3 regions of the Paenibacillus sp. OSY-SE genome follow, and region 3 is predicted to be linked to each of the others. Evidence: riboswitches for the same ligand, from Rfam matches in the RefSeq annotation. Region 3 holds a riboswitch; each other region holds the start of a gene.
What was found. Region 3 has a riboswitch for cyclic di-AMP ahead of A372_RS0109240 (CAP domain-containing protein). Riboswitches for the same ligand answer to the same signal wherever they lie in the genome.
Positions count from the first base shown of each region.

Region 1: it holds a riboswitch for cyclic di-AMP, as region 3 does, so the genes downstream of both, A372_RS0125295 (TrkH family potassium uptake protein) here and A372_RS0109240 (CAP domain-containing protein) in region 3, are expected to answer to the same signal.
Region 2: it holds a riboswitch for cyclic di-AMP, as region 3 does, so the genes downstream of both, A372_RS0107795 (3D domain-containing protein) here and A372_RS0109240 (CAP domain-containing protein) in region 3, are expected to answer to the same signal.

Region 1 covers NZ_ALKF01000199.1:37,975-48,501, forward strand. Annotated here, with positions in the region: gene A372_RS0125275 (LysR family transcriptional regulator) at 1-233, shown strand, start outside; gene A372_RS0125280 (hypothetical protein) at 316-1,152, shown strand; gene A372_RS0125285 (GntR family transcriptional regulator) at 1,345-1,704, shown strand; gene A372_RS0125290 (potassium channel family protein) at 1,784-2,452, opposite strand; gene A372_RS0125295 (TrkH family potassium uptake protein) at 2,491-3,849, opposite strand; cyclic di-AMP (ydaO/yuaA leader) riboswitch at 3,909-4,067, opposite strand; gene A372_RS0125300 (CPBP family intramembrane glutamic endopeptidase) at 4,308-5,999, shown strand; gene A372_RS0125305 (phosphoenolpyruvate hydrolase family protein) at 6,221-7,054, opposite strand; gene A372_RS0125310 (Tm-1-like ATP-binding domain-containing protein) at 7,075-8,283, opposite strand; gene A372_RS0125315 (phosphoenolpyruvate hydrolase family protein) at 8,390-9,589, opposite strand; gene uvrC (excinuclease ABC subunit UvrC) at 9,687-10,527, opposite strand, start outside.
Region 2 covers NZ_ALKF01000162.1:7,108-17,634, forward strand. Annotated here, with positions in the region: gene yabA (DNA replication initiation control protein YabA) at 1-19, shown strand, start outside; gene A372_RS0107770 (methyltransferase) at 141-905, shown strand; gene rsmI (16S rRNA (cytidine(1402)-2'-O)-methyltransferase) at 907-1,827, shown strand; gene A372_RS0107780 (AbrB/MazE/SpoVT family DNA-binding domain-containing protein) at 2,102-2,356, opposite strand; gene A372_RS0107785 (HD domain-containing protein) at 2,714-3,988, shown strand; gene A372_RS0107790 (TatD family hydrolase) at 4,083-4,850, shown strand; cyclic di-AMP (ydaO/yuaA leader) riboswitch at 5,043-5,246, shown strand; gene A372_RS0107795 (3D domain-containing protein) at 5,558-6,679, shown strand; gene rnmV (ribonuclease M5) at 7,066-7,638, shown strand; gene rsmA (16S rRNA (adenine(1518)-N(6)/adenine(1519)-N(6))-dimethyltransferase RsmA) at 7,643-8,536, shown strand; gene yabG (sporulation peptidase YabG) at 8,633-9,526, shown strand; gene veg (biofilm formation stimulator Veg) at 9,674-9,949, shown strand; gene A372_RS0107820 (small, acid-soluble spore protein, alpha/beta type) at 10,126-10,305, shown strand; gene ispE (4-(cytidine 5'-diphospho)-2-C-methyl-D-erythritol kinase) at 10,511-10,527, shown strand, end outside.
Region 3 covers NZ_ALKF01000167.1:16,118-26,644, reverse strand. Annotated here, with positions in the region: gene A372_RS0109280 (endo-beta-N-acetylglucosaminidase) at 1-2,392, shown strand, start outside; gene A372_RS0109265 (TrmB family transcriptional regulator) at 3,159-3,941, opposite strand; gene A372_RS0109260 (hypothetical protein) at 4,021-4,338, opposite strand; gene A372_RS0109255 (DUF1361 domain-containing protein) at 4,335-4,955, opposite strand; gene A372_RS0109250 (tagatose 1,6-diphosphate aldolase) at 5,459-6,493, opposite strand; gene A372_RS0109245 (class I SAM-dependent methyltransferase) at 6,755-7,567, shown strand; cyclic di-AMP (ydaO/yuaA leader) riboswitch at 7,656-7,788, shown strand; gene A372_RS0109240 (CAP domain-containing protein) at 7,795-8,526, shown strand; gene A372_RS0109235 (ArsR/SmtB family transcription factor) at 8,704-9,072, shown strand; partial or broken gene A372_RS33670 (arsenic resistance protein) at 9,102-9,566, shown strand; gene arsC (arsenate reductase (thioredoxin)) at 9,691-10,101, shown strand; gene A372_RS0109220 (hypothetical protein) at 10,391-10,527, shown strand, end outside.

The sequences.
Region 1 (10,527 bases), on a different contig from region 3:
GGCTGCTGTCGACGAGCCATGCCGCTGCACTGCTGCCGAAGTCGTATCTGCGCTCAGAATGGCTGCAGGACAATAAATTGGTCGCCATTCATTTAAAAGAGCTGAAGCAAACCGAACGCATCACTTCTATTGTATACGCCGAGCAAGCCGCCTTAAGCCATGCGGCCAAACGGTTCATTGAAGAAACGACGCAGGCGGCGACGACATGGAATCACATTTTCAAGAAGGAATAATGTCATTTGCTGTCGAAATTGAAATAGAAAAAGAAAAAAGTAAACTTTGCTAATCTAGGGGTTTTCAGGAGGATGATGTTAGATGGATGTATGCAACCGTTGTGGGGAGAAGTTGGATGAGCATGAGCCCCACACCTGCTCCAAGGAGGCAGCCTTAAGCGGCACTTCCGATCAGAAGGAATCGGCAGTCCGCCAAGAAATCGCCAGTCACCGGGAGACAGCCGCCGCTGCTGGAGCGATGGACGCTTCGGCACCTTATGCGGCTCCGGGCCAAGTGCCTAACCAACCATTGGACGCGAATGGTTCCAATTCGTACGGCGGGGCTTCATTCGGAGCCAAGCGCGAATCAGCTTTTGATATGAAGCGCGTCGTTCAATTGATGAAGCATCCGACGGAAGCCTCTGCTCTACAGCCAGCCTCCGACTGGCTGTACGGCGTCATTGCAGTGGCGGCTTCGGCAATTGGCTTCGCCTTGTTCGCTTTTAGCATATTTAGCGGTCTCATGTCCATGCTTAATCCTTTCGGCGCTTATCTAAACGCAGGTGAGTCTATCGGTTTATTTATCAAGCTCGTCTTGCTTTACATTATTACGCTCGCCGCCTTGTTCGGCGCGCTCTGGCTCGTCAGCCGCTGGAAGGGCGTGCAGCGTTCGGACGTGAAGACGTTCCTCGTCCGTTTGGCTGCGATGCAAATGCCCTACGGTCCGGCCTACTTGGTCGCCTTCCTCATGATGCTCATCAGCTTCACTTCCCTGTCGCTCGCGATCGCGGGCATCGTCTGGTTCACCTCCGTCATCATGACGGTATCCGAGACGATGGAGCAGGCGGAAGTGACGCGCGACAACCGGTTTTTGTACGTCGCAAGCAGCATCGCCCTTTACTTCGTGCTGCTGCTCATTTTAACGAAGATTTTTCTGTAACAGCTGCCTTGCCGGCAGACGGTTGCAATGGCAAGCTGCAGGCAAGAGGCGTTATCGCGCCTCTTGCTTTTTTTATTTTCAGAAACTATAGTTAGTCACATGAGTAATGAACCAATGCGGTCATGAAATAATGCTTGCCCGCGCATGCGGCGTGGAGTAAGTACGATAACCGGACGAAACGAGGTGAATCCATTGCTGTTGGATGAGTCCAAATCGATCTATCTGCAAATCGCCGACATGATTGCAAATGACATATTGATCGGTGCCGTAGAGGAAGAAGGCCAAGTGCCTTCCACCAATCAATTCGCCAAAGTGCTGCAAATCAATCCAGCCACGGCTGCCAAAGGTATTAATTTGCTTGTAGACGAAGGCATATTGTACAAGAAAAGAGGTGTGGGAATGTTCGTGCGCCAAGGAGCGAAGCGTCTCGTGCGCGAGAAACGCCGCGCCCAGTTCGCAGAGGTCGAGCTGCCGCGCATTCTTCAGGAAGCGAGAGCATTGGAAATTGACAAGCAAGAGCTTGCCAACATGATTTTGAAAATACAGGAGTGACAGCTTGTGAATCCCATAGACAAATAAAACGCCGCCCGCTTAACTCCGTCAATGGACGGGCAAACAGGCGGCGTGTTCTTTATTTTTTCAACATAATCGCTTCTTCGAAATCCTCAATTTGATTGTTGGTTCCGATCATGACCATAATGTCCCGCTCATCTAGGACAGCCTCGGCCGACGGGGCGATAATGATGCCTTCCGGCTTGTTGAGCGCGACGATGCTGCAGCCGAATCTGGCCCGCGGGTTCAATTCCTTCAGCGACATCCCCTGCATGCAGCCGGGTACACTGAGCTCAGCAATCGTATACTCCTTCGACAGCTCGATATAATCGAGCAAATTCGGAGACACAAGCTGATGGGCAACGCGGATTCCCATGTCTCGTTCGGGATAAATAACCCGATCTACGTCAAGCCGCTCAAGCACGCGGCCATGCAGGTCAGACAGCGCCTTGGCGACTACCTTCTTTACGCCAAGCTCCTTCATCTGAATACTGACCAGGATGCTCGTCTGGATGTCATCGCCAATCGCAACAATGGCGCAATCAAAGTTGCGAATGCCGAGCGAGCGGAGCACATCTTCATCCGTCGCATCCGCCACGACGGCATGGGTCACCATGCCCGTCATGTCCGCAACTACCTCTTCATCTTTATCGATGCCCAGCACTTGATGTCCTAGTCTGACTAGTTCCTTGGCAAGGCTCGATCCGAATCGTCCCATCCCGACTACTGCAAACTGCTGCAACTCCATAATAGCTATTAACTCCTTCATCCATTACTATTCTCTATTTACCCTATCGTAATCTTGCCTTCCGGATGGCGGTACAGTTCCCGCTCGCTCTTCGGTCCGAGCGCATAGGCCAGCGTTATCGGCCCCAATCGTCCGGCAAACATCGTCAAACATAGAAGCACCTTGCCGAAATCGGTCAAATCCGTCGTTAAGCCCATTGTCAAGCCGACCGTGCCGAAGGCGGACGTCGTCTCGAACAAAATCATAAGGAACGGATGGTCCTCTGTCGTCGATAATATCATCGAGACCATAATGACCAGGAATAACGCCAACAAGGTCAACGTAACGGCTTTGAATATTCTGTCCTTCGCCAAGCGATAGCGATAGATGACGATATCCTCTTTTCCCCGAATCATCGTAATGACCGCGCCGACAAGAATGGCGAACGTCGTTGTCTTGATCCCTCCCCCGGTTGAACCGGGCGAAGCCCCGATAAACATCAGTATGATCATAAAAAACTGGGAAGCTTGGCGCATAGCGCCGATATCAATGGTATTCGCGCCGGCCGTACGCGGGCTGACAGACTGGAACAAAGACGCCCAGAACTGCTCCCACCCGCTTAAACCGGCGAGCGTGCGTGTATTGGTAAATTCAAAAATGAATATAACGACTGTGCCGATAACAATAAGAAGTCCGGTCATTGTCAAAACAATCTTCGTATGCAGCGACAATTTGCGGGTACGGCGATAATCCACTACATCGGACAATACGATAAAGCCAATCCCACCGAGTACGATGAGCAACATAGCCACCGTATTAATGACCGGATCTCCTACATAGCTCGTTAAGCTGGAGAACGGTCCGTACACCGAACCGAACAGGTCGAATCCGGCATTGTTGAACAATGACACCGCATGGAATATCCCGAAATAAATGGCTTGTCCGAGTGGCAGGTCGAACGCCCAACGCGTCGCAAACAGAATGGCGGCGGCTCCTTCGATACAGAAGGCAAACAGCAGCACCTTGCGGATAAGGCGGACAATTCCCTCCATGCTGCCTTGATTAAGCGCTTCTTGTAAAATAAGACGTTCCTTTAACGAAATTCTTTTTTTAAAAGCAAGCGCGAACAACGTCGCCATCGTCATGAAGCCAAGCCCGCCGACTTGAATGAGCAGCATAATGACCACTTGCCCGAACACCGTAAAGTTGGTGCCTGTATCGACCACAACTAGCCCGGTCACGCAGGTTGCTGATGTTGCTGTGAAAAACGCATCAACAAAAGACAGCGGCTGTCCGTTGGAATTTGATATCGGCAGCATAAGCAGAAATGCGCCTAATAAAATAATTAATGCAAATCCAACGACAAGTATGCGTGACGGCGTTAAATGTAAAATCCTGTTTTTCCTTGAAAGCTTCAAGGGGGTGTCACCTCTTTTTGTCCACGAAAAAAAGCACTGGAAATCCAATGCTATCGCTGGTATCCTGACGCACTTGCCTACGAGGTTAGCTGACGGATTCGGGCACGTTCAGGCTGCCCTATTCGCAGACGGTTCTTATGACCCGTCATACGCGAAATTCACCCCATTAATCGGTTCCCCCGCTTTCGTACATTGACGAAACTCGGCATGTATGCAATTCATAACGAGATTATATACGTTTCCCTACTCGCGCACAAAGTCAAAGATCGAACAAATTCAGTTGAATAGGCTGAAAAATAACGTTAAATAGCGCTTACAAAACCCCATTTTCTTGAAATGTATCGAGAACTCTTTCATTATCAAGGCGTAGCTTCATTCCTCTGCTGGACTTTACACAAATGAAGTGGATACAATAATAAAAGAGAACTGCGTATATACGACTAAATGGAGGAAAAAAGATGTCTTTTACCCATCAAGCACACCATGATGCTCATAATCAGGCTGCACCTTCTTATTACATAACCAAGCCTTTACTTATTGCTTCCATTGTTGGGTTCATAGTGTTTCTCACCGTGCAGGTTATTATTCCCTTACTGCAATTCGAGGTGAGCCCGGAGGAAGGCGCACAGGTCTCAATGATTACGAAGACGGAGGCGGCCGACAAGGCGATTCAGTACATGAAGCAGCAGTCTTGGCGATCCGAACTGACGCTGCGAAGTGCTGACCCGACAGTCGTGTATCAGACGGATTCCACGCTGGCTGGATATATCAGCAAGGAACGTTTGACGGAAGCCTTCCAGCCTTGGAGCCGCAAGGCTCCGTATGATAGGTATCAAGTCCTGCTCTCCGTTGTACGCGGAGGCCGCCCTGATGTGTTGAGCATCGATGTCAACATGACGAACGGCCAGATTATCGGCTTCAATTTCACCGGACGCCCGGCAACTGCCGCGGATGACTCCGTCGTCTCCCGAACGTTAGACTATCGCGCCGTGGCGGAACAGACCATAAAACAATTGGGCTGGTCATCATCCGAGTTGAACATTCAGCAAGAAAGCTTGAACAGCAAGGACGAAATACGGTTCACGGTGCCCAAAGCCAAAGTTGGCGGCGCAACGCTTGACTTCGTCGTACACTTTCACAACAACGACGTCGTCACAGCCAAGCCAGTATGGGAGGTGCCGCTAAGCTATAAAACAGAGGAATTGCAGCAGACCGCCACCGCTTCGTCCATTTATAAAATTGGTTATACATGGATGTCGTTGCTGCTCAGCATTCTCGCGCTCGTCGCGTGCATTCGTTACCGCAAGCTTATCCGATTCCGCTCCGGTACGATAATCACACTGTCCATCGTCTCATGCGGAATCTCCCTGCTTCATATCTGGAACCTGCTGCCTGGCCTCATCTCGCTTCAATTCGGGGTGCCTGCCGCACAGATCCGTATGGAGTACGCTTTGATCGTCCAAGGCGGAATTACAGTGCTTCAGGGAGTGGTGCTCTATTTCTCCTTGCTAGCAGGCACACGCTTGTGGGATCAGTCTAAGCATCGGCGCTTGATGCCAACCTGGAGCAGTCCGGAGTTCGGTACGGTGCTGCCCCGTGCCTTCTGGCTCGGCACGGTCTATGCAGGGCTCTTGCTTGGAGTGCAGACGTTTATCTTCGCCGCCTTGGAGACGGGATTTGGCGCATGGTCGACGACAGATGCATCACAGTCTCCGCTTAACTTGAGGCTGCCGGCGCTATATCCTCTGCTCGCTTGGATGGCTGCGATATCGGAAGAAGGCGTCTATCGCTGGTTCGGCACGGGACTGTTGCAGCGCTGGGTGAGAAATCCATGGATAGCTGGTCTCATCCCGACGCTCATCTGGGCTTTCGGACATGTCACTTATCCGATATTCCCGTTCTACTCCCGGCCGGTTGAACTGTTGATTATGGGTTTTATATTCTTGTACATCATGCTGAGGCACGGCTTCTGGACGGCATTGTTCGCCCACCTCATGCTGGATAATTTGTTGATGAGCATGTCTTACTTACTGGGAGGAACCGTGTCTGGCTCGGCGCTCGGCGCGCTATACTTGATACTGCCGGTGCTGATTATATACGGCTTAAAGAATCTTCATCAACGCAAAGTGAACATGTTACCCATGTCATAGAGCAAAACAAGCGGAGGTTGCTGCGGTCTCGTTATGGGATCTGATAAATGACACTTATGCGAACGTGAAGAAAGTGATTTTTGAGCATAGCGGACATAATCCGATGTTTGAGGAGCCTACTTTTGACAATCTAATAGCCGAATGGATGGGCGAGGGAAAGTAACTCTACAAAAACGTAAATAAGGGGAAACCTATGGCTTCCCCTGAAAAGTTTATAAATTCTACGATTTTAAATTAACACGTTTGAATGCTTCTGCTTGCTGTTTAATACCAACCTCTGTGGCAAACCGTTCAATACTTGAAGCACCGAAAAATCCATCCACACCTACGGTGTTGTCGAAAATATATTGAGCATCTTCCGGATCAGCAATCGGACCGCCATGACAAATGACCATAATATCTGGATTTACAGATTTGCCCGCATCGGTAATAGCTTGGATTTTCTTGGCGCAATCCTCAAGAGTCAATGCGGTTTTCGCGCCAATTGTTCCTTTTGTTGTCAAGCCCATGTGCGCTACCAAAATATCCGCACCCGCTTTAGCCATTTTAATAGCTTGTTCTTCATCAAATACATATGGGGTAGTAAGCAAATCAAGCTCGTGTGCTTTCCGAATCATATCAACCTCTAAATCATAGCCCATCCCGGTTTCTTCAAGGTTCGCTCTAAAGACGCCATCAATCAAGCCAACGGTCGGAAAATTTTGCACGCCTGCAAACCCTTGTTCTTTTAACTGCTTCAAGAAAACTTCCATCATTCTGAAAGGGTCTGTACCGCACACGCCTGCAAGCACTGGAGTATGCTTCACAACTGGCAATACTTCCGCTCCCATATCTACAACGATTTGGTTAGCATCCCCATAAGGCAATAATCCTGCAAGCGATCCCCGGCCAGCCATTCTATATCTTCCCGAGTTGTAAATAATGATTAAATCTACTCCGCCCGCTTCACCGCTTTTTGCAGAAATCCCCGTACCTGCTCCGGCTCCTAGAATCATTTCACCTTTAGCTACATGTTCTTTCAATTGGTTTATGATTTCTTGACGAGTTTGTTTCATTTTGCTTCCTCCTCATTTCTCTATTTCTGCATCAATTCGATTAACTTTTTAGCTGCCGCTAAAGCGAAATGTTTATCATTGATGTCATAGTCCAATTCAATGAGCTCTACGGCGTTTTGGTCAATATTATTTCTTAGCGTATCAAATAAGGCGCGATCCTCTTCTGCTCCATAGAAAGGCTGTCCTTCCACATCCAGCCCGGAAACACCCTTTAAAGGCAGCATTAATGCGGTTGGAGAGGTCGCCTTATTTAATTTTCCGGATATGATCTTGCCTAATTCTTTATTTTCTTGAACCGTCGTTCTCATTAAAGTCACGGTCGGGTTATGCTTGTAAAAAGTTCTATCCTGGAATTTCTCCGGCACCGTGTCAAACGGCCCGAAGTTGACCATATCCAATGCTCCTGTCGAAACAACTTGAGGCACACCAGAGCGCCCGGCTGCCTCGAGCCGATGCGGTCCTGCATTCAACACACCGCCTACCAGTTCATCACACCATTCTGTTGTGGTGAGATCCAACACGCCATCGAAGAAATTAGATTCAATTAATCTTTCCATCGTTTTGCCGCCAGTACCTGTTGCATGGAACACAATCACTTCATACCCATGTGCCTCCAAGTACTCCCTAGCCTGATTGACGCAAGGGGTTGTAAGCCCAAACATGGTAGCGGCTATAAGCGGTTTTTTTTCAACTTTATAATCGACCTCATATTTCACCATGCCTGCAATCGCAAGGGCTGCATTGGTAAAGATTTTCGTTGAAATCGAGTTCAGCCCCGATACATCGACGATAGATGGATACATCATAATATCGCTAGTCCCTACATACTGCGAGACGTTCCCGGAAGCGACGGTAGACACCATTATTTTCGGCACACCTATTGGCAGCGCTCTCATTCCTGGCGTTACAATGGATGTGCCGCCGGTACCGCCAAAGGAGATGATTCCGTCGAATTTTCCTTCCGCATATAGTCTGGGAATTAGTTTTTCCATACCTTTTGCAAGAATTTCCGTTGCTAAAGATCTGTCTTTTTTGGAGGCGATTTCACGAATATCTGCATGAACTTCCTTGGCTACTTCCTCATTCGAAATATCTGGGACGAACATGGGCTCGAATACTCCACTGTGGATGGTAAGCGTATTCAACCCAAGACCTTGCAGAATATCTTTCACAAAAGAAAATTCTTTTCCTTTGGAGTCAAATGTTCCGACTATCGCAACTGTTTTCAATATAATGACCTCCTCGTAAAAGTGGAAGTATGAAGGACTACTAAGCCGGCTTACAATTCAAGTATAGTGTTTTATGTTTGATGATTCATGTAGATTTGTATGGTGTTTATGTGTTTTTGTACTGTCGTTGATACTCTCGTGGGGAAAGCCCCGTTTGTTTCTTGAACGTTTTACTAAAATGGGCGTAGTCATTATATCCCACAAGTTCGGAAACTTCAGATAACTCGATATGATTCTGTTTCATTAACTCCGTTGCTTTATTGATTCGAAACCTTGTTACATACTCAGGAAACGTACATCCAACTTCTTTTTTGAACAAATAACTTAAATACGTCCTTGAAATATGAGCTACCAAAGCCAGTTCTGCAAAAGAAATCTCATTCATGTAATTCGCAGCTACATACTCTTTAACGAATTGAACATAATCATAGTGCTTGGTCACACCCTCAAGCATTTTATGAAGGAGCTTGTCATGTTCAGTAAGTCCAACCTCCTTGAAATCGATAGCCGTTTTCGTAATCGCTGCTTCAGAAGGTATTCGTTCAAATGAAGAACCGCCCAAATACCCTACAGCTTCTGTATTATCATACATATACTTCACATCGGAAGGTGTATTGACTGGACCGCCATAGATCATCTTCAATACATCGGGATTTATTTCATCACAAGCACGAAAAATATCTCTCGCCATCTCTGCAGCAGCTTTTAAGGATAAAACTTTTTTCGCGCCCAAAATACCGCCTTTTGTAAAACCTAAATGAGCGCAAATGATATCCGCGCCAGCAGCAGCCATGTCTCGTGCCTGCTCTTGGTCAAACACAAAAGCAATCGAAAACAGATCTTTCTCATTCGCTATTCTGATCGCCTTAACTTCTGTTTCAAAACAATTCCCCTCTTCCTTCAAAGCCTCACCAAATTGCCCGTTCATTAATCCTACGGTTGGATAGTTATTTATTCCAGAAAAGCCCTTCATACGAATGGTTTCCATATAATCTTCTAAGTTAATGGTTGGATCAGTCGCACAGAGTCCAAAGATGACAGGAACGTCTCTTACGATAGGAATAATCTCTCTAGAGCCAAATTCCATAACTAGCTCGTTGCTGTTAGCAAATGGCAGTAATCCTCCAAGAGAGCTCAATCCCATCTGTCTAAAACGTCCTGAGTTCAAGGCTAAAATGAAATCAGCTCCGCCCTTTACCGCATATTTCGCTGTAATGCCTGCTCCAGACGCTACGCCAATAATATGTCCATTTGTTTTTATTTGTGCTTTTAGCTGATTCCTTATTGTATCGCGATCAAAATACACGAAAACACACCCTTTCGGACCCTCTCTCGAGGTAAAAATCCATCTAAACCTGAAAGCAGCTTTGCAGGAAGTTCCCCACAAAGCTGCCTTTGCTCACTTATTCTCTGCTCTTTTCTTCGTACGGATCATCATCCGCAACAGCCTCGTGCTGTTCTTCCTCGTCCCGCAGCGAGGACAATATCGTTCTCGCCAGCTTCTCGCCGATACCAACCTGACGGAAATCCTCGACCGCAGCCTCGCGTATTTTCTTCAAGGAACCGAAATGCTTCAGCAGCATCTTCCGGCGCTTCTCGCCGATGCCGGGAATGGAATCGAGCGCAGACGTAACCATCGATTTCGCCCGCCGCTCCCGGTGGAACGTAATGGCAAAGCGGTGCACTTCATCCTGAATGCGCTGCAGCAAATAGAACTCTTGGCTGTCGCGTCCAAGCGGAACGACTTCCGGCGGATCGCCAGCCATCAGCTGCGCCGTCTTATGCTTGTTGTCCTTCACCAAGCCGCATACCGGAATGGCTAAGCCCAGCTCGTTCTCGAGTACGTCCAAGGCGGCTGACATTTGGCCTTTGCCACCGTCAACCACGATCATATCAGGCTGCTCCAGCTGTTCCTTCAGCACCCGTTCATACCGTCTGCGAATCACTTCGCGCATCGTCTCATAATCGTCCGGACCTTGAACTGTCCGTACCTTGTACTTGCGGTATTCTTTCTTGGCCGGCTTGCCGTCGATAAATACGACCATCGCTGAGACCGGATCAGACCCTTGGATGTTCGAGTTATCAAACGCTTCGATGCGGCGTGCTGAGCCGATGCCAAGCGCAGCGCCGAGCCGTTCGGCCGCCCCCAGCGTCCGTTCCTCGCTGCGTTCAAGCAGCTTGAATTTCTCATCCAGCGTGACACGGGCATTCTCTATCGCCATGCCGATCATTTGCTTCTTCAAG
Region 2 (10,527 bases), on a different contig from region 3:
GTCCTTCCTAAATAAATAACCGCGGCCGTAGGTGAGCGGGAACGGATAAGTTCCCCCGCCTACGGCTTCTTCATATCTAAAGGGGTGGGCCGACTGGCCAAAGTATGGATGCAGGTAAAGGTAGGGGAGTTATGAAAAAAATGAGCGAGACGGTGAAGCTTCAGCCTTCGGAACGGATTGATGATTTACTGACACATGAGCTGAAAATCATTCAAAGCTCCGAAGTGTTTAGCTTCTCCATGGATGCCGTGCTGCTGGCACGGTTTGCGACTGTTCCGGCACGCGGGCGGATTATGGATTTGTGTACGGGCAACGGTGTAGTTCCATTGTTGCTATCGACACGGACCAAAGCGGACATCGACGGCTTAGAAATTCAACCGCGATTAGCCGAGATGGCAAGCCGCAGTGTGCAACTGAATGGATTGCAGGAGCGGGTGACGATAATGGCAGGCGATTTAAAAACGTTTCAGCCGCGGCCGGAACGTCCGTATTACGAGCTCGTGACCGTCAATCCGCCATACATGCCGATTCAGACGGGTGATACGAAGGTGAATAAGCATCAGGCGCTGGCCCGCCACGAAGTGGCATGTACGTTGGAAGATGTTATCCGCACATGCTCGAGGTTGCTAAGGACGGGCGGAAAAATGGCGATGGTGCATAGGCCTTCCCGCTTGACGGACATGATGGCGCTCATGCGGCAGTATCGGCTTGAACCGAAGCGAATTCGCTTTGTTCACCCGCGAGCAGGCACGGAAGCCAATATGGTGCTAATCGAAGCGGCTCGGGACGGGAAGCCGGATGTGCGGTTGCTGCCGCCGCTAATCGTATATAATGAAGGAAATGAGTACTGTGAGGAATTAATGGACATTTATTATGACCAAGCATCGCAGTTGAAGGATGGATAACATGAACATAACGGAACAATATAGTTATCAAGACGCCTCCGACAGAAGTGGAGCGCTCTATTTAGTCGGAACGCCGATCGGCAATCTGGAGGATATGACGTACCGTGCCGTACGGACGCTGACAGAAGCGGATATTATTGCCGCGGAGGATACGCGCGAGACGCGAAAGCTCCTCAGCCATTTTGAGATTCACGGGAAGACGTTGTACAGCTACCATGAGCATAATAAGCAGGCCAGCGGCCCGGAGCTGGTGCGGATCATGCAGGAAGGGAAGCGTATCGCCCTCGTGAGCGACGCCGGTCTGCCAGCCATCTCCGACCCGGGAGCCGATCTGGTCCGGATGACGATAGAAGCTGAGCTTCCCGTCATTCCGATTCCCGGCCCCAACGCCGCACTCTCAGCGCTCATCGCATCGGGGCTGCCGACCGAACGGTTCACGTTCGCAGGCTTTCTGCCCCGCGATAGGAAACGCGCCGAGTTGATGCTGGCGTCACTTACAGCAGAGGCTGGCACGCTTCTCTTCTATGAGTCGCCGCACCGCGTCGCAAAGACACTTGAACGTATCGTGAATACGTTCGGTGCGAACCGACGCATGACGCTGGCCCGTGAGTTAACGAAGCGCTATGAGCACTTCGTCCGTGGCAATGTAAATGAATGTCTTGCTTACGTACTGGAGCATCCGCCGCTTGGCGAGTGCTGCCTCGTGGTTGAAGGGGCAAGCGAAGACGAGACAGCTGCAGCGGAGGCCAGTCAGGCTTGGTGGCAGCCACTAAGTGAAGAAGAGCACGTAGCGCATTACGAAAGGGAGCAACATATTTCCCGTAAAGATGCGATGAAGCTGGCTGCCAAAGATCGCGGCGTCTCGAGACGGGATATTTATCAAGCTTTGTTGCAAATGGAAAAGGAAAGACAAGATGATTAGAAATAGAATAAATGCTGAATAGAACAAATTTTATAAAAAAAATGAGTGGGCAGGAGTGAATGGAGCGAAGAAGGTTGTGGTAACTTCATCCTGTCGCCAACGTAATCATTGGAGAGAAGCGGGCATGATGAAGTGCTGATAGGGCGTGAAACCCGCGCCCCACAACAAAAAAAAGACCCTCATGGTTGGGTTCAATAACCATGAGGGCATCAAGGAAGATATGAAAAAGGTTAGAATTAACATGTGTGATTAGTGCTATTATATACTATTTTTCTTATTTTGTCACAGGTTGAGGAATTTCCGAAATACATTCGTGACAAACAATTTTTCCTTTAAAGTATGTAACGTTTTCAGCATTGCCGCAGAAGATGCATGCAGGCTCATATTTTTTCAGCATGATGCGCTCTCCATCCACGTAAATTTCCAGCGCATCTTTTTCACCGATTCCAAGGGTGCGGCGAAGCTCGATTGGAATGACGACACGACCCAGTTCATCAACTTTACGAACGATACCAGTGGACTTCATCATAGTTTAACGCTCTCCTCTTTAATTACATAATAAGTCACAATTCGACAAATTTCTAATTTGGCTGTTTATTATCGTACCAACCATTCCCAAATTAGTCAACCTGTAAAATTCGTAGATATCGTGCTAATTTATGGTTTTTAGCATTTTTTTAACTGAAATTTAACTATTTTTTACGATTTACTACTCACATTTGCACTTAGATGGTGTTTTTTGTTAGGAAATAAAGGGAAACGCGAATAAACAAAACCTTTTCGACAACATCATCGATTTTAAAAACGATGTCGAATAAACTAATAATGCAAACCTCTAATAATCTTTGCAAGCTGTTTAAATATGCTCAGAGGGGAGTGAAGTCCCATGTTAAAAGAAGAAAAGGTATTTAAAGACCCGGTTCACAATTACGTGCATGTTCAGGATCGCACGATCTGGGATCTCATTAATACGAAAGAATTTCAGCGGCTGCGCCGCATTCGCCAGCTCGGTACGTCATACTTGACGTTTCACGGGGCAGAGCATAGCCGATTTTCCCACTCACTCGGTGTATATGAAATCACACGCCGCATCATTTCCCAATTCGAACGCAATGGCTATGAGGATTGGCCACAGGAACAACGGCTCGTCGCGTTATGTGCCGCCTTGCTCCATGATGTAGGGCACGGGCCGTTTTCCCATTCCATTGAAGAGGCGTTCGGCATGTTCCACGAAGATTGGACATGCCGTATTATATTGGAAGATTCTGAAATTCACCAGGTGCTGCAGCGAATTGATCCGGCATTGCCAGAGCAGGTAGCTGCGGTCATTCGCAAGACGTATGCTTATCCGATTGTCGTCAATTTGGTGTCTGGTCCGCTTGATGCGGATCGTATGGATTATTTGCTTCGGGACGCCTATTTTACGGGTGTCAATTACGGCACTTTTGATATTGACCGTATACTGCGGCTCGTACGTCCATATAAAGATCGGATCGTCGTGAAGGAAAGCGGTATGCATGCGGTAGAGCATTACTTGCTCTCACGATATGAAATGTATTGGCAGGTTTATTTTCACCCCGTTACACGCAGTTCGGAAATGGTGCTGAGGCACATTTTCAAGCGGGCCAAGGAGCTTTATTTGCAGGGCTACTCATTCCGCTATTTTTTGGAACCGCTTGATGCGCTGTTTGAAGGGACGTTGACAACCACACAGTATGTGCAGTTGGATGAGGCTTTTGTACAGACTGCCTTTATGCAATGGATAAATGAACCGGATGAGCTTCTCGCCGACTTGTGTCAGCGATTCATCGAGCGTAAACTGTACAAGTATATTGAAGTGGATGAGTTGAATGCTGAATGGCTGTGCCGTGAATGGCATGCGGCAGGCTTGAATCCGGACTACGACATTATGTTCGATTCACCTTCGGATAATCCGTATGATGTGTATCGCTCGGGAGACGAACCGACGCAGCAGCACATATTGCTGTGGGATGGTCATGACCAAGTGATGGAATTGTCCAAAAAATCGGACATCGTGCGTTCCATCAGCGGCATTCGCCGTGGAAATCATTACATTTATTTCCCGATGGACAAGCTTCAAGCGGTGGAACACCGGCTCACGGATGAAGTGAAGCGGATGTTCCTGCAGCGAAAAAATTGAGTCCAAGAACTGGTCGATGGATGGAAAGTGAAACAAGCTCTTTAAATTAAGAAGGAGAAAGTAATCAATACAATTTTAAAAGGAGCGCATTGACGTGTTATTTGATACGCATACCCATTTGGACAACGAAGCATTTGACGAGGATCGCGAGGCAATGATCGCTCATGCTGTGGAGCAGGGCGTTACACGTATGGTCAATGTCGGCTTTAACCGCGAGACTATTCCTACAACAATGGCGTTAGCTGAGAAATATGATTTCATATATGCGGCTGTAGGCTGGCATCCGGTGGATGCCATAACGATGAAGCCAGAGGATATCGATTGGATTGCCGAGCTCACCAAGCATGACAAAGTCGTCGCCATCGGCGAGATTGGTCTCGACTATCATTGGGATACTTCACCGAAGGATGTTCAGCAGCGTGTATTTCGTCAGCAGATCGGGCTGGCCCGGGAGTTGAACATGCCCATCGTCATTCATAATCGCGAGGCGCATGAAGATGTGATTCGTATTTTGCGTGAAGAGAAGGCGAGTGAAGTCGGCGGGATTATGCATTCCTTCTCTGGCAGCTGGGAGACTGCAAAAATGTGTCTGGACATGGGGTTCTACCTTTCCTTTGGCGGACCGATTACGTTTAAAAATGCAAAGCAGCCCAAAGAAGTGCTTGTAAAGATACCCGATGACCGATTACTCGTCGAAACGGATTCCCCATATTTGACTCCTCACCCTTTTCGCGGGAAAAGAAACGAGTCTGCTCATGTGCGTCTCGTAGCAGAGGCAGCGGCGCAATTGAAAGGAATGGAATTTGAAGAATTTTGCAGAATAACGACTGAAAACGGACTGACATGTTTTGACATACGGTGAAAATCAATGAAAAACCGATGAAATAAAGTTCTAGACCACAAGATAAGTGGATTTGTTCACGAAAAAGCGATTTTGTTACTTTTTTTTAACCCTTTTTGACTTAAAACGTGATTGATACCATCTTTACAAGGTGATTGCAAACACGATATGATTTCTCACAGATGTTCGTAAACACTTGAATATTGTTCCAACCAACCAGTATCGCTTAATCTCCATTTTGGAGAGCGGGGGAACCAAAGCGCGAACAATCCGGGAATGAATACATGTTCATTCATGCGGAATGTATCCTAGGGGTGAATTCTGAACAGCCGAGCCATGAGCCGGTGAGTTGAGATAGGGCGACTCTCACAAGCCCGAACCCGACAGCTAACCTCGTCAGCGTATCGGAGAGAGGGGTCCGCGTGCGTCCTACACTGTTGACGTTTGGGTTTCATTTGGGAAGCCACGACAAGAGTCGCCTCTTACGCTAGGCTTCTTTTGTTTTCTCTTGAAACTTCTTTTTTCGAATAAAGAAAAGAAAGACGTCATAGGGTTATGAAATAGGAGGTGGGAGCAGCCGTTACTGGAGTTGGTGTGAAGAATTCGACCATAGCTTGCACATGAGCTCGATAGATGAACGTATTCTTCGCAAACATTCTTGATATAGTCGCGTCAGATGGAATCATGCAAAACACTCGACGGCGGGACTATGTAAGGAGGACCGAGAAGTGGGAGAGATCGTTAATGACGAAACCCATGAACCCCGATCATCCAGCATGTCGCTCGCAATGCGATGGAAGCATGAAAATGTACGTGTCGTGTCTGTCATTGCTGCTGTTGCGGTTGTTATCACGTTGATTACGGTATTATATATGTATGGTGCATCGAAGAAGACACTGTCCATCCGCGTAGATGGACAAGAGCACGCTATAGAAACACGCCAAGATACGCTTCGTAATGTTTTGGATGAGCATGCGATAGCGGTAGGGGCACATGATGCCGTATCCAAACCGTTGGATACGGAAATAACAGATGGCGATAAGATCGTCATCGAACGCGCGTTACCCGTTAACGTGATGGTAGACGGACAGAAGAAGACGCATTATACGACCAAAAAATCGGTGAGCGAGGCTTTAGTATCGCTTCAAATACCTGTCAAGACGGCTGACAAGGTATATCCGGGTCAAGATGCTGCCGTTGCAAATAATATGGACATTCGTATCGTGCGTGTCAGTAAGAACGTAGAAGAGCGAAAAGTGAAGGTTCCATTCCAAGTCGTCAAGAAAGCTGATCCTACCTTGTTGAAGGGGAAGACGAAGACGGTTCAAAAGGGGAAAGAGGGAATCGTCGTCCAAAAGATTGAAAAAGTATATGAGGACGGCAAACTCGTATATTCGAAGTTAGTGGATAAGTCCGTTCAGACGAAGCAGGTCAATCAGGTTCTAGCCTATGGAACGAAGAAGGAACCTGAAGTGGTCGTTCTGTCGGCAAGCTCTCCGAGTGTCGGCTCTGGCAAAGGGGGCAAGGTCGGCTTCGATTACAAGGATATGCTGGAGAACGTTCAATTAACCGCCTATACGGAACAAGAAGGGTCACCGGGAGCCAAGACCGCCTCCGGCACCAAGGTGGTGGAAGGACGTACGATCGCGGTAGATCCGAAGCTCATTCCGCTTGGATGGTGGGTGTATATCGAGGGCGTCGGATTCCGACGTGCTGAAGATACAGGCGGAGCGGTAAAAGGTAAAATTATTGACGTTTATTACGAAAGCAAAGGTGCTGTACGCAAGTTTGGCAGGAAAAAGGGCCATACGGTGTATGTGATCGGTCCGGTGAAGCCGGAAGCGAATTAATTGATTCGATGACGCGGCAGAAGCCACGCGGTTTGCTGCCGTGTATTTAGGATATAGTAATGAATAACGATTTATGTCATGCTAAGAAGAGGGAGATCCCTCTTCTTTTGTGCTTTTTAGAGTTGTTCAAAAAGTCCCCTTTTGATCACGGAGTATCGCAAGATGTGATTCGGCATCGAATCTTGCATTCACCCTCGAAGAGGTTATGCTTCCGAAGTATGTTTCCTACGGAAACATTTCAGGTGCTCATGTAGTCTCGCCTACACCGCGCTCCTCCTTCTTCGGGTTCTTGCAACCTCCTCGGTGCTGAAAAGCGGCCTTTTTGAACATCTATTTAAATAAGTTACGTGCTCAAAAGTGGGGGACATGAGGAAGGAGTAAGAACGTTGATACGAGAAGTAATCGTCGTGGAAGGAAAAGACGACACCGTTGCAATTCAGCGCGCTGTGGAAGCCGATACGATCGAGACGGGGGGATCGGCTCTCAATGATATGACCATCCGCCGCATTGCTCTGGCGCAAGAGCGGCGCGGTGTTATTATATTTACGGATCCCGACCATGCCGGGGAGCGCATTCGCAAGCTGATCGCTGCGCAGGTTCCCGGCTGCAAGCACGCGTTCTTGCCAAGGCACGAGGCGATTGCAAAAGGGGATCTCGGGGTGGAGAACGCCTCCCCTGAAGCGGTACGTAGAGCGCTGCAGCAGATACGGACAGAAATGCCTGCATTACATACGGAGCTTACGTGGACAGATTTGGTGGAAGCTGGGCTTACAACTTTTGCAGGTTCCGCCGAACGCCGCAGACAATTGGGTGAAAGACTGGGTATCGGCTATTGCAATGCGAAGCAGATGTTAAAACGCTGCGCTATGTTTCAAATCGGGCGGGAAGAGTTCGAACAGGCATTGCATGAACTGGAGGAATCCAATCTCACCGCGCAACAACAGCAGAAGGAGACATGAACGAATGAATCACTCGTTTACGGATATTGCAACACCTTCGCGAACGAAGGAAATTGTTCGCAAACACGGCTTCTCTTTTAAGAAGAGCTTGGGACAAAATTTCTTGATCGATATGAATATAATGCGGCGCATTGTCGATGCAGCCGAACTGGATGCCTCTACAGGGGCTTTAGAGATTGGTCCAGGGATTGGAGCGCTTACCGAACAGTTGGCGAAGCGAGCGGGCCGTGTAGCGGCTGTAGAGATTGATCAGCGTCTCATCCCCATTCTGGACGAAGTGATGGAACCATATCCAAATGTGCAGGTCGTTCATGGCGATGTGCTGAAGGTGGATTTGCAAGAGTTATTCCGCGAACAGTTTCATGGGATGGACAAGGTAAGCGTCGTGGCCAACCTTCCTTACTACGTGACCACACCGATTATGATGAAGCTGTTGGAAGAACAACTTCCGCTGAAGCATATTGTCGTCATGATACAGAAGGAAGTGGCTGAGCGCATGGCAGCGAGTCCGGGAGGCAAGGATTACGGCAGCTTAAGTGTGGCTGTGCAATACTATGCCGAGCCAGAGCTGATTTGCACTGTTCCGGGTACGGTCTTTATCCCGCAGCCTAATGTAGAGTCTACCGTTATTCGACTGCGCGTAAGGGAGGAGCCTCCTGTTCAAGTAGCGGACGAGCAGCATCTATTTGAGGTCGTGCAGGCGAGCTTTGCTCAGCGGCGCAAGACGCTGTGGAACAATTTAAAGGCGCGCTACGGCAGCGTGTGTGGAACGGATGCGCTGGCTGAAGCGGTTGCTACTGCCGGCATTGAGCCGACAAGACGCGGGGAGACGCTGTCTCTTGAAGAATTTGCCCGCTTAAGCGATAGCATAGGACGTGCGGTCAACGCAGCTGAATAATTCAGCACGGTGCGAGCTAACCGTGATGGTCGCCAATGTAGGCAATCACCAAACTGCACTTTTGCCCATAGGATAGTTGGAGAGGTGATCGATCCTATGAAGCAAGGAGATCTGGTCGTACGTAAGTCATACGGCGGCGATATTACATTCCGCATTGATGCGGTTTTTCAGGATACGGCGATTATAAAAGGGACTGAATTTCGTCTGCTCGCCGATTCTCCAGTTCGAGATTTGGTCAATGTTTCGCAAGCAACAATTAAGCGTCGTACGCAGCAAGCTCATATTACTATGCTGGAATCAGTCAAGGCAATTGAGCAACATCAACGCCAACAGACCGAACGCCGCCGCGCCGAGTTTCAATTTGCCGAGGTTCCCCATTCATCTGCTTATTTTGATATGCCTGGCAAGGTGCTTCATTTGGATGGTGATTCGAACTATTTGCAGAAGAGCATGGCGATATATAATCAGCTTCGAGTACCGGCCGAGGGGCATTACGTGCATGAGGCGAATATGGCGGATATGCTGTACCGCTTGCTTCCCCGCGTGCATCCGGACATCGTCGTCATTACAGGGCATGATGGAGTATTGAAAAGTATGAAGGATCGGGATTTATATAGCTTGCAAAGCTATAAAAATTCAAAAAATTTCGTGAATGCCGTACAAACCGCGAGACAGTTCGAACGCCATCTTGATTTACTGACCATCGTAGCGGGAGCTTGCCAATCCCATTTCGAGGCGCTGCTGCAATCTGGTGCGAACTTCGCCAGTTCACCCGGCCGGATTATGATTCATGCATTGGATCCGGTGTATGTCGCTGTGCAAGCCTCGTATACGTCGATTCGCGAAACGGTACAGATAGGCGATATCACATCACATACGATGACGGGACTGGAAGGAGTGGGCGGAATCGAGACACGAGGGAGCTATCGTGTTGGGATGCCGAAATGGAAAGATTTATCCAATTTGGACGTAACACCGTCCGTAATTTGAATAAAAAACGATGAATTGTAGAAACTTAAGAAATTGGGCAAAAAAACACATTGACACCTAACAAAGCTTGTTGTTATAATTATTTATTTAATTTGACATTTCCTCTAACTTTGTTTATAATGGACAAGGAAAGAGGTGGTAGCTACAATGGCGAGAAATGCGCTATTTGAAATTCGTCGCTGTCTTGAAGCTCATGTCGGCCAGAAGATTTTGCTCCGTGCAAACGGTGGTCGTCGTAAGACGATTGAACGCACGGGTGTGTTGGAAGAAACCTACCCTTCTGTATTTATTGTCAAGTTGGACCAGGAACAGAACGCGTTCAAACGAGTGTCCTATAGCTATGCAGATATATTAACAGAATCGGTCGAAGTGACCGTATGCGCCGAGAATGGCGAAATGAAGATTGAATACGTTCGTGGTTGAACGTTCATGACGGGCAGTCCTTAATGGGCTGCTTTTTTGTTGCCCACAAATATGATCGGCTTGCAGCGAATAACCCCTTTTGCTGTAACCAACATTATAGATACACGCCTCGCGCAGCGTTTTAAATGCGCCACATTTTTGGAATCGGTCCGGATTCCGCCGAAGGAGGTATGACGATGAGTCGAAGAAGACGCAGCAGCTTTATGTCTGAGGAGTTGAAGTACGAATTAGCAAAAGACCTCGGCTTCTATGACACCGTTACCCAATATGGGTGGGGAGCCATCCGAGCCAAAGATGCAGGAGATATGGTAAAGCGTGCCATTCAATTGGCCGAGCAAGCCGCAGCGAAGAAATAATTGATTGTTCTGCCAAAAAAAGCGAACGGAATGACATCATCGTCACTCTGTTCGCTTTCCTTATTCATTGGCGGGAAAATGGTTGGATCAAGTAAAAAAAGGAAAAGATGGTACCGATGATATCCCGTTCTACGCGAATGACTTGCCAAGTAGAGTCTGTTATAATAACGTAAGCGATCCGTAGGATAAAGAAGGGTGAACGCGAGTGAAAGTATACGAGAA
Region 3 (10,527 bases):
AGTCGTCAACATTCCTAACCCGGCCTACACGGATGCGGCGCACCGCAACGGAGTCATCAGCCTGGGCTGCTGGTTCTGGCCGCGCAACATTGACTTTGGCGAACTGGTTGAAGTGACGGAAGACGGTCGGTTCCCGATTGCCGACAAGATGGTTGAGATGGCTCATTACTTCGGGTTCGATGGCTACTTCATCAACCAAGAAGCTGCCATTAGCGAAGAGCATGCCATCAAGCTGATGGAGATGCTGAAATATTTGCGCGATCGTGGCATGTATGTCAGCATTTATGACTGTTTGAGCCCAACGGGGGAGCTGCAATACATTAACTATTTCAATGAAAAGAATGCTCCTTGGGTTATGGAACAGCAAGATGGGCGCAAAGCGAACGACAGCATTTTCATCAACTATGCGTACACGCCCGAACGGTTGGAGAACAGCAATTCCTATGCTCGAGAAATCGGCCTGGATCCATTTGAAGCGCTGTACTCGGGCATCGAGAACGACAAGTTCCGCTTCGAACGCGGCAACGAGTTGAAGACGGTGTTCCGTGAAGATGCTTCCCGTACGCCACGCACCAGCTTGGCCCTGTTCGGTACGGATATGGTATGGCACAGAGCGCCGAATCCGTCGGACCCGAACATGCAGAAATACGTCGAACACCGCGAGCGGCTGTATTGGTCCGGAGGGAACGGCAATCCTGCGCAAAGCGGTCGGGCCATCGGCGCTGAATCCGAGAGCTGGGACGGTATCGCGCACTTTATTGCAGAGCGTTCCGTTATCGGTAACTATCCTTTTGCGACGCGATTCAACAACGGTCACGGCCTATTCTTCTTCTTGAACGGACGCACGGCATCCGCCAAAGGCTGGAACAACATGAGCGCGCAAGATATTTTGCCGACATGGCAGTGGTGGACTGCATCGAAAGGGGAACCGCTGGCGGTCGATTACGATTATGGCACGGCATGGAACGGAGGTTCCTCTGTCAAGGCCGAGGGCGTACTGAGCGCCGGCATGGCAACGGATATCCGCTTGTTCAAAACTGAATTGCCGGTTCAACAAGATGTGGAACTGACTTTCACGTACAAGACAGAAGTAACGCATCAAGGACGTTCGGGCATGGAGATCCCTGCGAATGCGATTGGCGTACAGGCGCTTCTATTCTTCACAGAAGAACCTGCAACTCCGGTCGTTGTCGATTGTAGTGCAGGTGTTAGCAAGGATTGGACGACGGTGACAGCTAACTTAGGAACATATAAAGGACGAAGCATTGCAGCGATCGGTATGCGCATCGCTTCTGCCTGGAGCGAGGATGCAGAAGTGAAGGTCAACCTTGGCGAGTTGAAGCTGACCGCAGGCGCGGGGATGCCGGCACCGAAGGCTCCATCTCAATTTAAGGTTGCTCAGGCGTTCTTCGACGACAAGCAGGCATCCTTCTATCTGTCGTGGGATTTTGCTGAAGATTGCGATACCGATAACATATGGTACTATGATCTGTATCGTGTCCGCGATGGGGAACGTGAAGCGATTGGCCGCATCTTGGATGGCGTCTACTATGTGAAATCGATCGACCGCCACGGGGAAGAGACGATTACGTTGGAAGCAGTGGCTGTGAACGTCGAGGGAACGGAGAGCGAAGCCTCCGTCATCACTTGGCAGTGGGGAGACGGGGAACGGGCTGAATACAGCTATGAGCCTATTCCAGCAGAGCACATCGTGCCGCAGTATAATGCGGAAGAGGATATCGTCCTTGAGGCCGGCTGGTCCCGTTATTTGAATGTCCGTGTTACGCCTGCTACGGCGTCCAACCTGGCATTGACCTGGAGCTCCAGCGACGAGAAGGTTGTAGAGGTAGATGAACGCGGTCAGCTTACAGCCATAGCGTCAGGAACCGCGTCTGTCACGGCGCAAGCTGGGGAAGTGATGGGCGAAGCGGGCATATCGTTCCGTGTCGGCGTTAAGGTTGTCGCACCTGTTGCGCCACCGGAGCAAGGCGTGTCGCTGCAAGCTGAACAGTACGACCGTTCCAACGGTCTGTTCATTCCGGGCAACTACGTTCATGTGCGTGATTTGCATTTTGCCGATTGGATGGCGTTCGATGATGTTGACTTCGGCGAGCAGGGCGTAAGCCGGATTACAGTTCGCGCTGCGGTATTGACCGAAGATACACGCATGCAAATGATGCTTGGCGGACCGGAAGGCAAAGCCGTAGTGGATATGGAGCTTCCGCTGCACGATGGCAAGCTGGCTCCGTTCTACAAGGAATATACGATAGAGCTGGCGGAACGGCTGACAGGCAAGCAGAATCTGCACATTGCATTCACGAATTCGAATATCCGTAAATGGCAAGTGCGCGATGCGGGCATTTGCGATATCGATTGGATTCATTTTGCATAATGGAGTTACGATTTCGAAAGAGGCCGCTTTATCCCGTGATATCAGGGCAGGGATCTAATATAAGATGAATTAGATTGGTTTCCTGTCGAAGTAAGCTTCATGAAGTGAGCTCCATTGGAAAATATACAGTCAAATGTGCGGATTAGATGGTTAGTCGGCACGTGGACTGTATTTTGTACAGTGGATTGGGCTGTTTTTCAGCGATTGGTGTGAAATGGGGGCAAAGCACTGGATGAAATCCAATGGAACTTTCTTCGGAAAGAGGATACGCGCTAATCCATTGTACGAAATCCAATGCAAGCTTAGACTCGGAGGCACGAACCAGCCTTCAGCTCAGCATTTGCTCTTCTATGTTCAAAAAGAAGGCGAGGCCAGCGTGTGAACGGCGGTCTCGCCTAATGATCGAATTAACGTGTCAGTAGCGTCTGTATTTCGGCACGCAATGCTTCGTTACCGGCAATGATGCCTGAAGCGCCCCAGGTAAACGCCCCTCCATTCACGTCCGTCACGCTGCCCTGTGCCTCTTGGACAACCCGTATTGCATGGAAGAACTCTTTACGATACGCATCATATACCATTGCAAAAACAGGCTGCCCGTCCTCGATCAGGCAGAGGGACATGGACCAGAATGCAAAGTCCTGATGTAAATGAACGCCTCCGTCGACTGGATCAAATACCCAGTAGGCATATAGAGTTCTCCTTCAGTTAATAATGGTATTCATGAATACTACTATGATTCAGTTAAAAAAAGAGGGAATACCGCAGGTTATTCAAGTATTTCCCTGTAAGGATTGATGATCTTGTCATAGTGCTGCCCATACTTCTCTGCCAATTGATTGCCGAAATCCCGCTCAATCCGATCCATAATGACGTCGTGATAGAAGCCGTTTTGCAGCAGCTCGACCACGGAAGGATGATCGGTTTCCAATGCGGACAGCTTGAGTGACTTGCCGAAGCTGCCAATGAGCGCGGAACGGGAGTCGCAGAGAATGGAAAAACGTCTGGGTTCCAGATACTTCCACTCTTCGCTCCGCCTATGCACCAAAACATGCTTTAATCGGGTATGGCATTCGCCGATGGAAATAACCGTTACCGCAACACCCCGTCGTTCCGCCTCCAGCAGCGACTCTTCGAACCAGCTTACATCTTCCGCCCATATGTCCGCCACGATGCTTTTATCTGCATTGGACAACAAACGTCGAATGGTCGTTTCCAGCGCTTTATCGCCCTGCCAGTTATAGAACGACGCGGACTTCCGTGAAGGGGACTGCAATTGCTCCAGCAGCGTGTGGGCTGTCTGTTCAAAATCCGTCTTCAGCAGTCGAACGAGCTGCTCAATGGGCACGGCGCCGTATAAAACAGGTTCGGCTTCAACCGCCCGGCATATTCCTTTGTCTGTCAAAGACCGGAGTGCCGCATACACATTTGAGCGGGATACAGATACTTTTTTGGCCACCTCATAACCCGATATGTTCGGTTCTTCATGCAGTACCAAGTAGCATCTTGCTTCCAGATCGGATAAACCGATTTTCCGAAGTTCATCAATCAAATGAGTTACCTCCTTTTTGCAATGTTTATTATAGTGTTATTTTAAAATACTACTTTTAGTATATCAATACATTGTTCACTTATCCGGGAGATGAAAGCCACCCAAAAAAGACGAAAAACAACAAATATTGTATAAGAATGAGGACATAAACTCGTCTCCAAACTTTTCGTGCTTGCGGATCTAATCGCTCAAAAGCATAGCCTGCACGTTTTTCTAATTTTCTAATTTGATAAACATACATATTAAGACCAAACAACAGTATAAACCCAATACAGCCCCACAACACAGATTTTTCATAACGATACAGCAGTCTTGAAACGTAAACTTGTGTAAATAACATAACAACACCTATCGTGATCATCCATACCGTAAATAACCAAGTGTGAGTGTCATTCATAACGAATTCCGCCTTGAATCTGAAAATAACCACCACATGATGAACTGCAGCATACTCATCCAACCTATGAATAGCAAAGAATCCCCATTGATTGAACTCAATACCTGACTAACTAACGAGAATGGCTCTGTAAATAAATGAATAGAGTGAAAACGCAGAAATCTTCCTATGTAGACCCCAATGCTGCACAGGATGATAAAAGCCAATAGGATCGTCTTGCTCCACTTTATATGTAAGATAAGACTGTGAATCTGTTTTAACATAAGAATGTAATAATAAATAGCCAATACTACTCCGCTTATTAAAACAAAAAAGTTCCACCATTCCTCAACAATCAAACCTTTTTTAAAATTAAACTCAAAAATTTTGAGATGAATGAGATCCGTTATCACGTAAAGGACATTAGGGGATAACAGTATAAAAACAATATAAAAAGCGGCACTAACGGGGATTTCCCGCTTGCTCTTTGCTTTAAATAAGGGCAATAAAAAAGCAAGCTCCAAAGCGGCAAAAGCGAGAAACATATTTAATATCATAAATGAATAGGCCGTATCAAAAATGATAAGCATCAGTATATAGGCGAAAAAACAAAGTCGTGCTTTTGCGCGTTCATCCATGAGAAACCTCCTTTACATTGATCCGGGACTGCTGCAGATGTGGTCAAGCCGATTACATCGCATGTATAGACACGAGGTGAGTGTCCGCCCTTTTTGTTCCATCCTACGCTGAAAATATGGCTGCACGATACGCAAATATTGTAGCAAAATGGCTTAAAAAATGATATTTATGAACCTTACAGGACACTTACACTTTTGTAATGTGGAGTTGATGTGAATCTGACGTTTCATCCCCGCATCTCTTCCCGAACGGGCCGGACATCTTGGGGTATGTGAGCAGGTTCTATATATACATACTCGACATCGAATATTCCTGAATATCCGAACAAATCTCCGAATTTCGGATATGCAACGCGCCGTTTTTTGCTGCCGACATCTCGATCTCCACAGCAAGATGCTGATGTGTGCCGATGAGGACCGAACGACGCAGCAAAGCCCCTGTCCAAGAAAGCCCCTGTCCGTCTTGGACAGGGGCAGTCTTAAATCAAGCGCCTGCAGTGCTCTTATGATTCGGTAATGACGATCTGATCCTTGCCGCCATACACCGTCCACCAAGGCTTCGCCGCTTGCTGCAGCACTCGATTCAAATGCTCCATGCGCTGCACGCCTTCATCCTTCAGCCATGCGCGCAGGCCAGTATCGCCATTCTCGCCATACACGGCAATGCCGTCTTGCCAAGTGGCGCGGCCACAGAGCACGCCTGAGAACGGAACGCCTGCTTCGCCAGCGAACTCCAGCGTCTCGATGAAGTCCTCGTTCGAGACGCCGCCGCTCAAATAAATAAACGGAACCGTCGCAATTGACGCCGTATCCCTGAAGTGCTGCAGCGCCTCTTCGCGCGTATATACCGCTTCCGCTTCATGGCCCCGGTTCGCTGCCGTGCCAGACACGTATGTCATGTTGACCGGCACTTCGACCTTGAGACAGTCGAGGTGATACTGCGGCTTCGTGAATTCGCGCATGCTTTTCTTCACTTTTTCCGGCTTCACCTTAGCGTATTCCGGACCCTTCGCATCGGCAATGTCGTCACAATACGTGACCGGTTCGAAGAAGAACGGAATATCGTTCGCCTTGCACTCGGCGCCGATACGCTCGATGAACGCGTGCTTCTGGTCGTTAATGTGCGCCGCATCGTCTGGGTCGTAGTACATCAATATTTTGATGGCGTCTACGCCTTTGTCCGCATAACGGCGAACAGACCACTCCGGCAGCAGGTCGGGGAGGCGCCCTTGGACGGTCGCGTCATAACCGGTCTTCTCGTAAGCGATGAGCAGTCCTGCCTGCTTATCACGCGCTTCCGCTGCGCTCCAGCCAAATTCCGGATCTAGCAGAATGGCCGTGCTGTATGGGGTCAATTCCTCGGTTACGGCCACCTTGAATTCTTCCACATGCTTCACGTCGGCTTCGTGGCCGAGCGCCTTGGTCAGCGACTTCTTCAACGAACCGCGCTGATCGAGCGCTGTTGCAATGACCAATCCGTGTTCGTCCGACAAGCGCGTTAACGCTTCGTATTTGCCTTTTGTCATCTGTACTTTCATACCAAGCACCCCAATCGTACATTTTTCCTTCACTACTTCATTACATCAATATTCCCATCATGAAACGTTTCATGAAGAAAAAATAACAAATACAGAACATTCATGAACGATTTTCAACAAAAATTCAAGTCTTTTCGTTGTGACTCTGCTTCCAGCTCCATTTGAAAACGGTGACGTTAGCTCTAGAAATGAATTGTCAGAATGTGCCACTGCGTGCTATATTCAACTGATATATCGGACAATAAGGGGGAAGGGATGTAGATGAGTCAAATGATAAACTATTATTCTTCGTTCGACGAATGGGGACGTCTCGAGCGGGAACCTTTGGAGTTCACGGTCAATTGTCATTATATTAAATCGCACCTCCCGGAAAAAGGACACATCTTGGATATCGGGGCAGGTCCCGGAAAATATGCGATAGAGCTAGCGAAATCCGGATATGACATCACATTGGCGGACATTACACCAAAGCTGGTCGAAAGCGCACGAGAGAAGGTACGGGAATACGGGCTTGAGCGCCAGTTTCAAGGCTTTGACGTTGCCGATGCGAGAAATTTGCAGTTGTATGCCGATGAGCAATTCGATGCTTCTTTGATGTTAGGCCCAATGTATCATTTGCAGCAGGAGGAAGACCGGGTTAGCGCCGCTCAGGAATTGCATCGTGTGACAAAGTCAGGCGGCCTTGTCTTCGTCGCATTCATGCCGAGAATGAGGCACGTGGCAACTTCGCTATTATATCCGCAGCATTGGAAGCCCAATGACACAATAGAAGGGCTGACCGAGTTTATGCGCACCGGAGTTTTCAATCATAGCGACGAAGGAAGGTTTACGGGAGCCTATTATTTTCCCATAGAAGAAATTGAGCCGTTTATGGAAGCGCATGGGTTCGAACAAGTTAAGCTCATCGGATCGGGCAGCATTGCGGGCTTGATGAAGCCGGAGCACTGGCAGTATTGGCGCGACCAAGGGGAAGCAGCGTTTCAATCGATCATGCAAATTGTTATGGATGCAGCAGACAGTCCATACATCCTAGGAACCTCGTCTCATTTGTTGTATATAGGGAAAAAAGTATAGGCTGAACTTCTTACATGGTTATATTTTCATAAAATAACATTAAATTTAAAATGAATCGAACGGGAATCCGTGTTACGATCTGGACGTACCAAAAATAAGGCCGAAGCTCATCTGAGCACGGGGGAACCACACATTGGGGTGAAGTCGCATAGATGCGGCAGGGGGAATCCTCTTTGACCCGAACCCGTCAGCTAACCTCGTAGGCTGCAAAGGGAGAGATAATCTGAATGAAAAATACGTTCAAGAAAGTCGTTATCACGGGAGCACTCGTTCTGGCACCAGTCGTGGCAGCAGGTTCGGCAATGGCCGCTCCGCTGAATGTTGCAGCTCAAGCACCTAATCAAAATCTGACGAACATCGATTGCTCCGGCTTCGATTTCAATACGATACTGCAAGGCAATGAGCAGAACAATCAGAACTTGACCGATATGTTGAACAAGCTGTTTCCTAATACGAAGCCTGTAGTCACACAACCAGATGCTGCGGTACCGGACAAGAGCAAGCCTGAACCGGCGACTCCGGCACCAAGCAAGCCAGCACCAACAACACCTGCAACAGGTACGGAAAATCCGAACCAAGGCGTGACGGCTAACTCCGATTTCGCTGCGCAAGTGGTTGATTTAGTGAACCAAGAGCGTGCCAAAGCAGGACTTGAGCCATTGAAATCGGACGCGGCGCTCACTAATGTCGCAATGGTGAAGGCGAAAGACATGTACGACAACAATTACTTTGATCATAATTCGCCGACCCTTGGCTCTCCGTTCGATCTGATGCAGTCCAAAGGGATCCAATATCGTACCGCTGGCGAGAACATTGCCAAAGGACAACGCACACCGGAAGAAGTAATGAATGCGTGGATGAACAGTGAAGGTCACCGTAAAAACATTCTGAACGCAAGCTATACTTCAATCGGCGTTGCATACTACAATGGTGAGTGGGTACAAGAATTTACAGGATAATGACGAACTTTGAAGCCGAAGCCTGCAGAGCAATCTGCAGGCTTTATTTTGCGCTCGTGAACGGAAAACGATGCAGTTACATAAGAATGGAACAGATGTCATCATAATTGTATTGAATATATAAGCAAATAACTATATGGTGATATTATATTTGATGAAGAAGACAGGAGGTGCAAGATGGAACATATGGATCATGCTGAACAGAAGCATACAGCAATTGAGAACGTATCCGCCTTTTTAAAATTACTTGGCGATCCGACTCGTATGACGATTGTGGCCATATTGTCCCGGCGCGAATGTTGCGTATGTGAGTTGCTTGAAGTATTCGACGTCAGCCAGCCTTCAATCAGCCAGCATCTGCGCAAGCTGAAGGATGCGAATCTCGTCAAGGAAGCTCGTAAAGGGCAGTGGATTTATTATTCGCTGCAGCCCGCGAATCCACACTACGCCCTGCTGCAGGAAATTGTTGGACGGCTGCCTGAACCATCCGTACAGCTGCGTACCATCGAGGCAAGCCAGGCGGCGAATCGGTGCGGCAATGGATGAAGATACGGAGCGCAAGGGAGTGTAAAGCAATGAACAGTACAAATTCGAAGCGATTGTCGGTGTTGGACCGCTACTTGACGTTATGGATCTTTCTCGCTATGGCGCTTGGCGTCGGGCTCGGTTCTATATTTCCGGGATGGGTCGACGGCTTGAATAGATTACAGGCGGGCACGACCTCCATTCCGCTTGCGATCGGCTTGATTCTGATGATGTATCCGCCGCAGGCAAAGGTTCGTTATGAAGAGATGGGGCGTGTATTCAAAGACGTTAAGGTGCTGATCTTATCACTCGTGCAGAACTGGATTATCGGCCCGCTTCTCATGTTCTTGCTGGCGATTCTTTTGCTGCCCGACCATCCTGAATATATGGTTGGTCTCATCTTGATTGGCCTCGCACGCTGCATCGCAATGGTCATCGTATGGAATGATCTGGCGCAGGGAGACACGGAATATGCTGCAGGGCTAGTTGCGTTCAACTCCGTATTTCAGATTTTGCCGCGGTCATCGGACCATTGGTCGAAGTCCCGGTCATGATCGGATTAGTTCGGATCGCTCTGCGGATGCAATCCTCCTTATTCCCAACCAAATCAAAACATCCACAGAGAGTGAGGAAATCGAAATGACAGCGAAAAAGACGATATATTTTCTATGCACGGGCAATTCCTGCAGAAGCCAGATGGCGGAGGGGTTCGGCAAACACTTCTTAGAAGAGGGATGGGACGTGTACTCTGCCGGCATTGAAGCGCATGGCGTCAATCCGAAAGCCGTTCAAGCGATGGCGGAAGTGGATATCGATATCTCTGGACAAACCTCGAACGTCATCGATATGGAGCTGTTGCGCCGCGCTGATGTGGTCGTGACCTTATGCGGTCACGCGAATGAGGTCTGTCCTGCGGTTCCGGCACACGTCCGACGGGAGCATTGGGGATTCGACGACCCGGCAGGGCAGGATTGGTCCGTGTTTCAGCGGGTCCGTGATGAGATAGGAGCACGTATTAAGCAGTTTGCAGAGCTTGGTTATTCGTCATAAATGCAGCACAGCAAGCCTCGACATGCGTCAGGTGTTGAGCCTGCCGAGAAACCCGCAATGAAGAGAAACGAAACCACATGCTATGACCGAGTAAGGTCGTGTGCCTGTGGTTTTTTTGATCTTGCAAACAAAAAGAAGCGCCCTAATTCGGGGTGCTCAGAGCGTTGCATTCTATTTCTACTTGGAAACGGCAGAAACGGACAAGTAATGGCAAGTTTCTGTGCTGATACCTAAAAATTGCGCATATGGTGAAGTATATCTCATTACAGTAAGAACGGAGGTTCTTCCCTTGCACAATAATCCTGCTCACCAGCAGTTGGTTTATCAGGCAGACCCCGCGATGGTTCAAGCCATGCATTCGGCCAGGGAAAAAGTTCACCATGTCTGCAACATGTATAAGGATCGGCATGTGCGAGTTCAGACGGT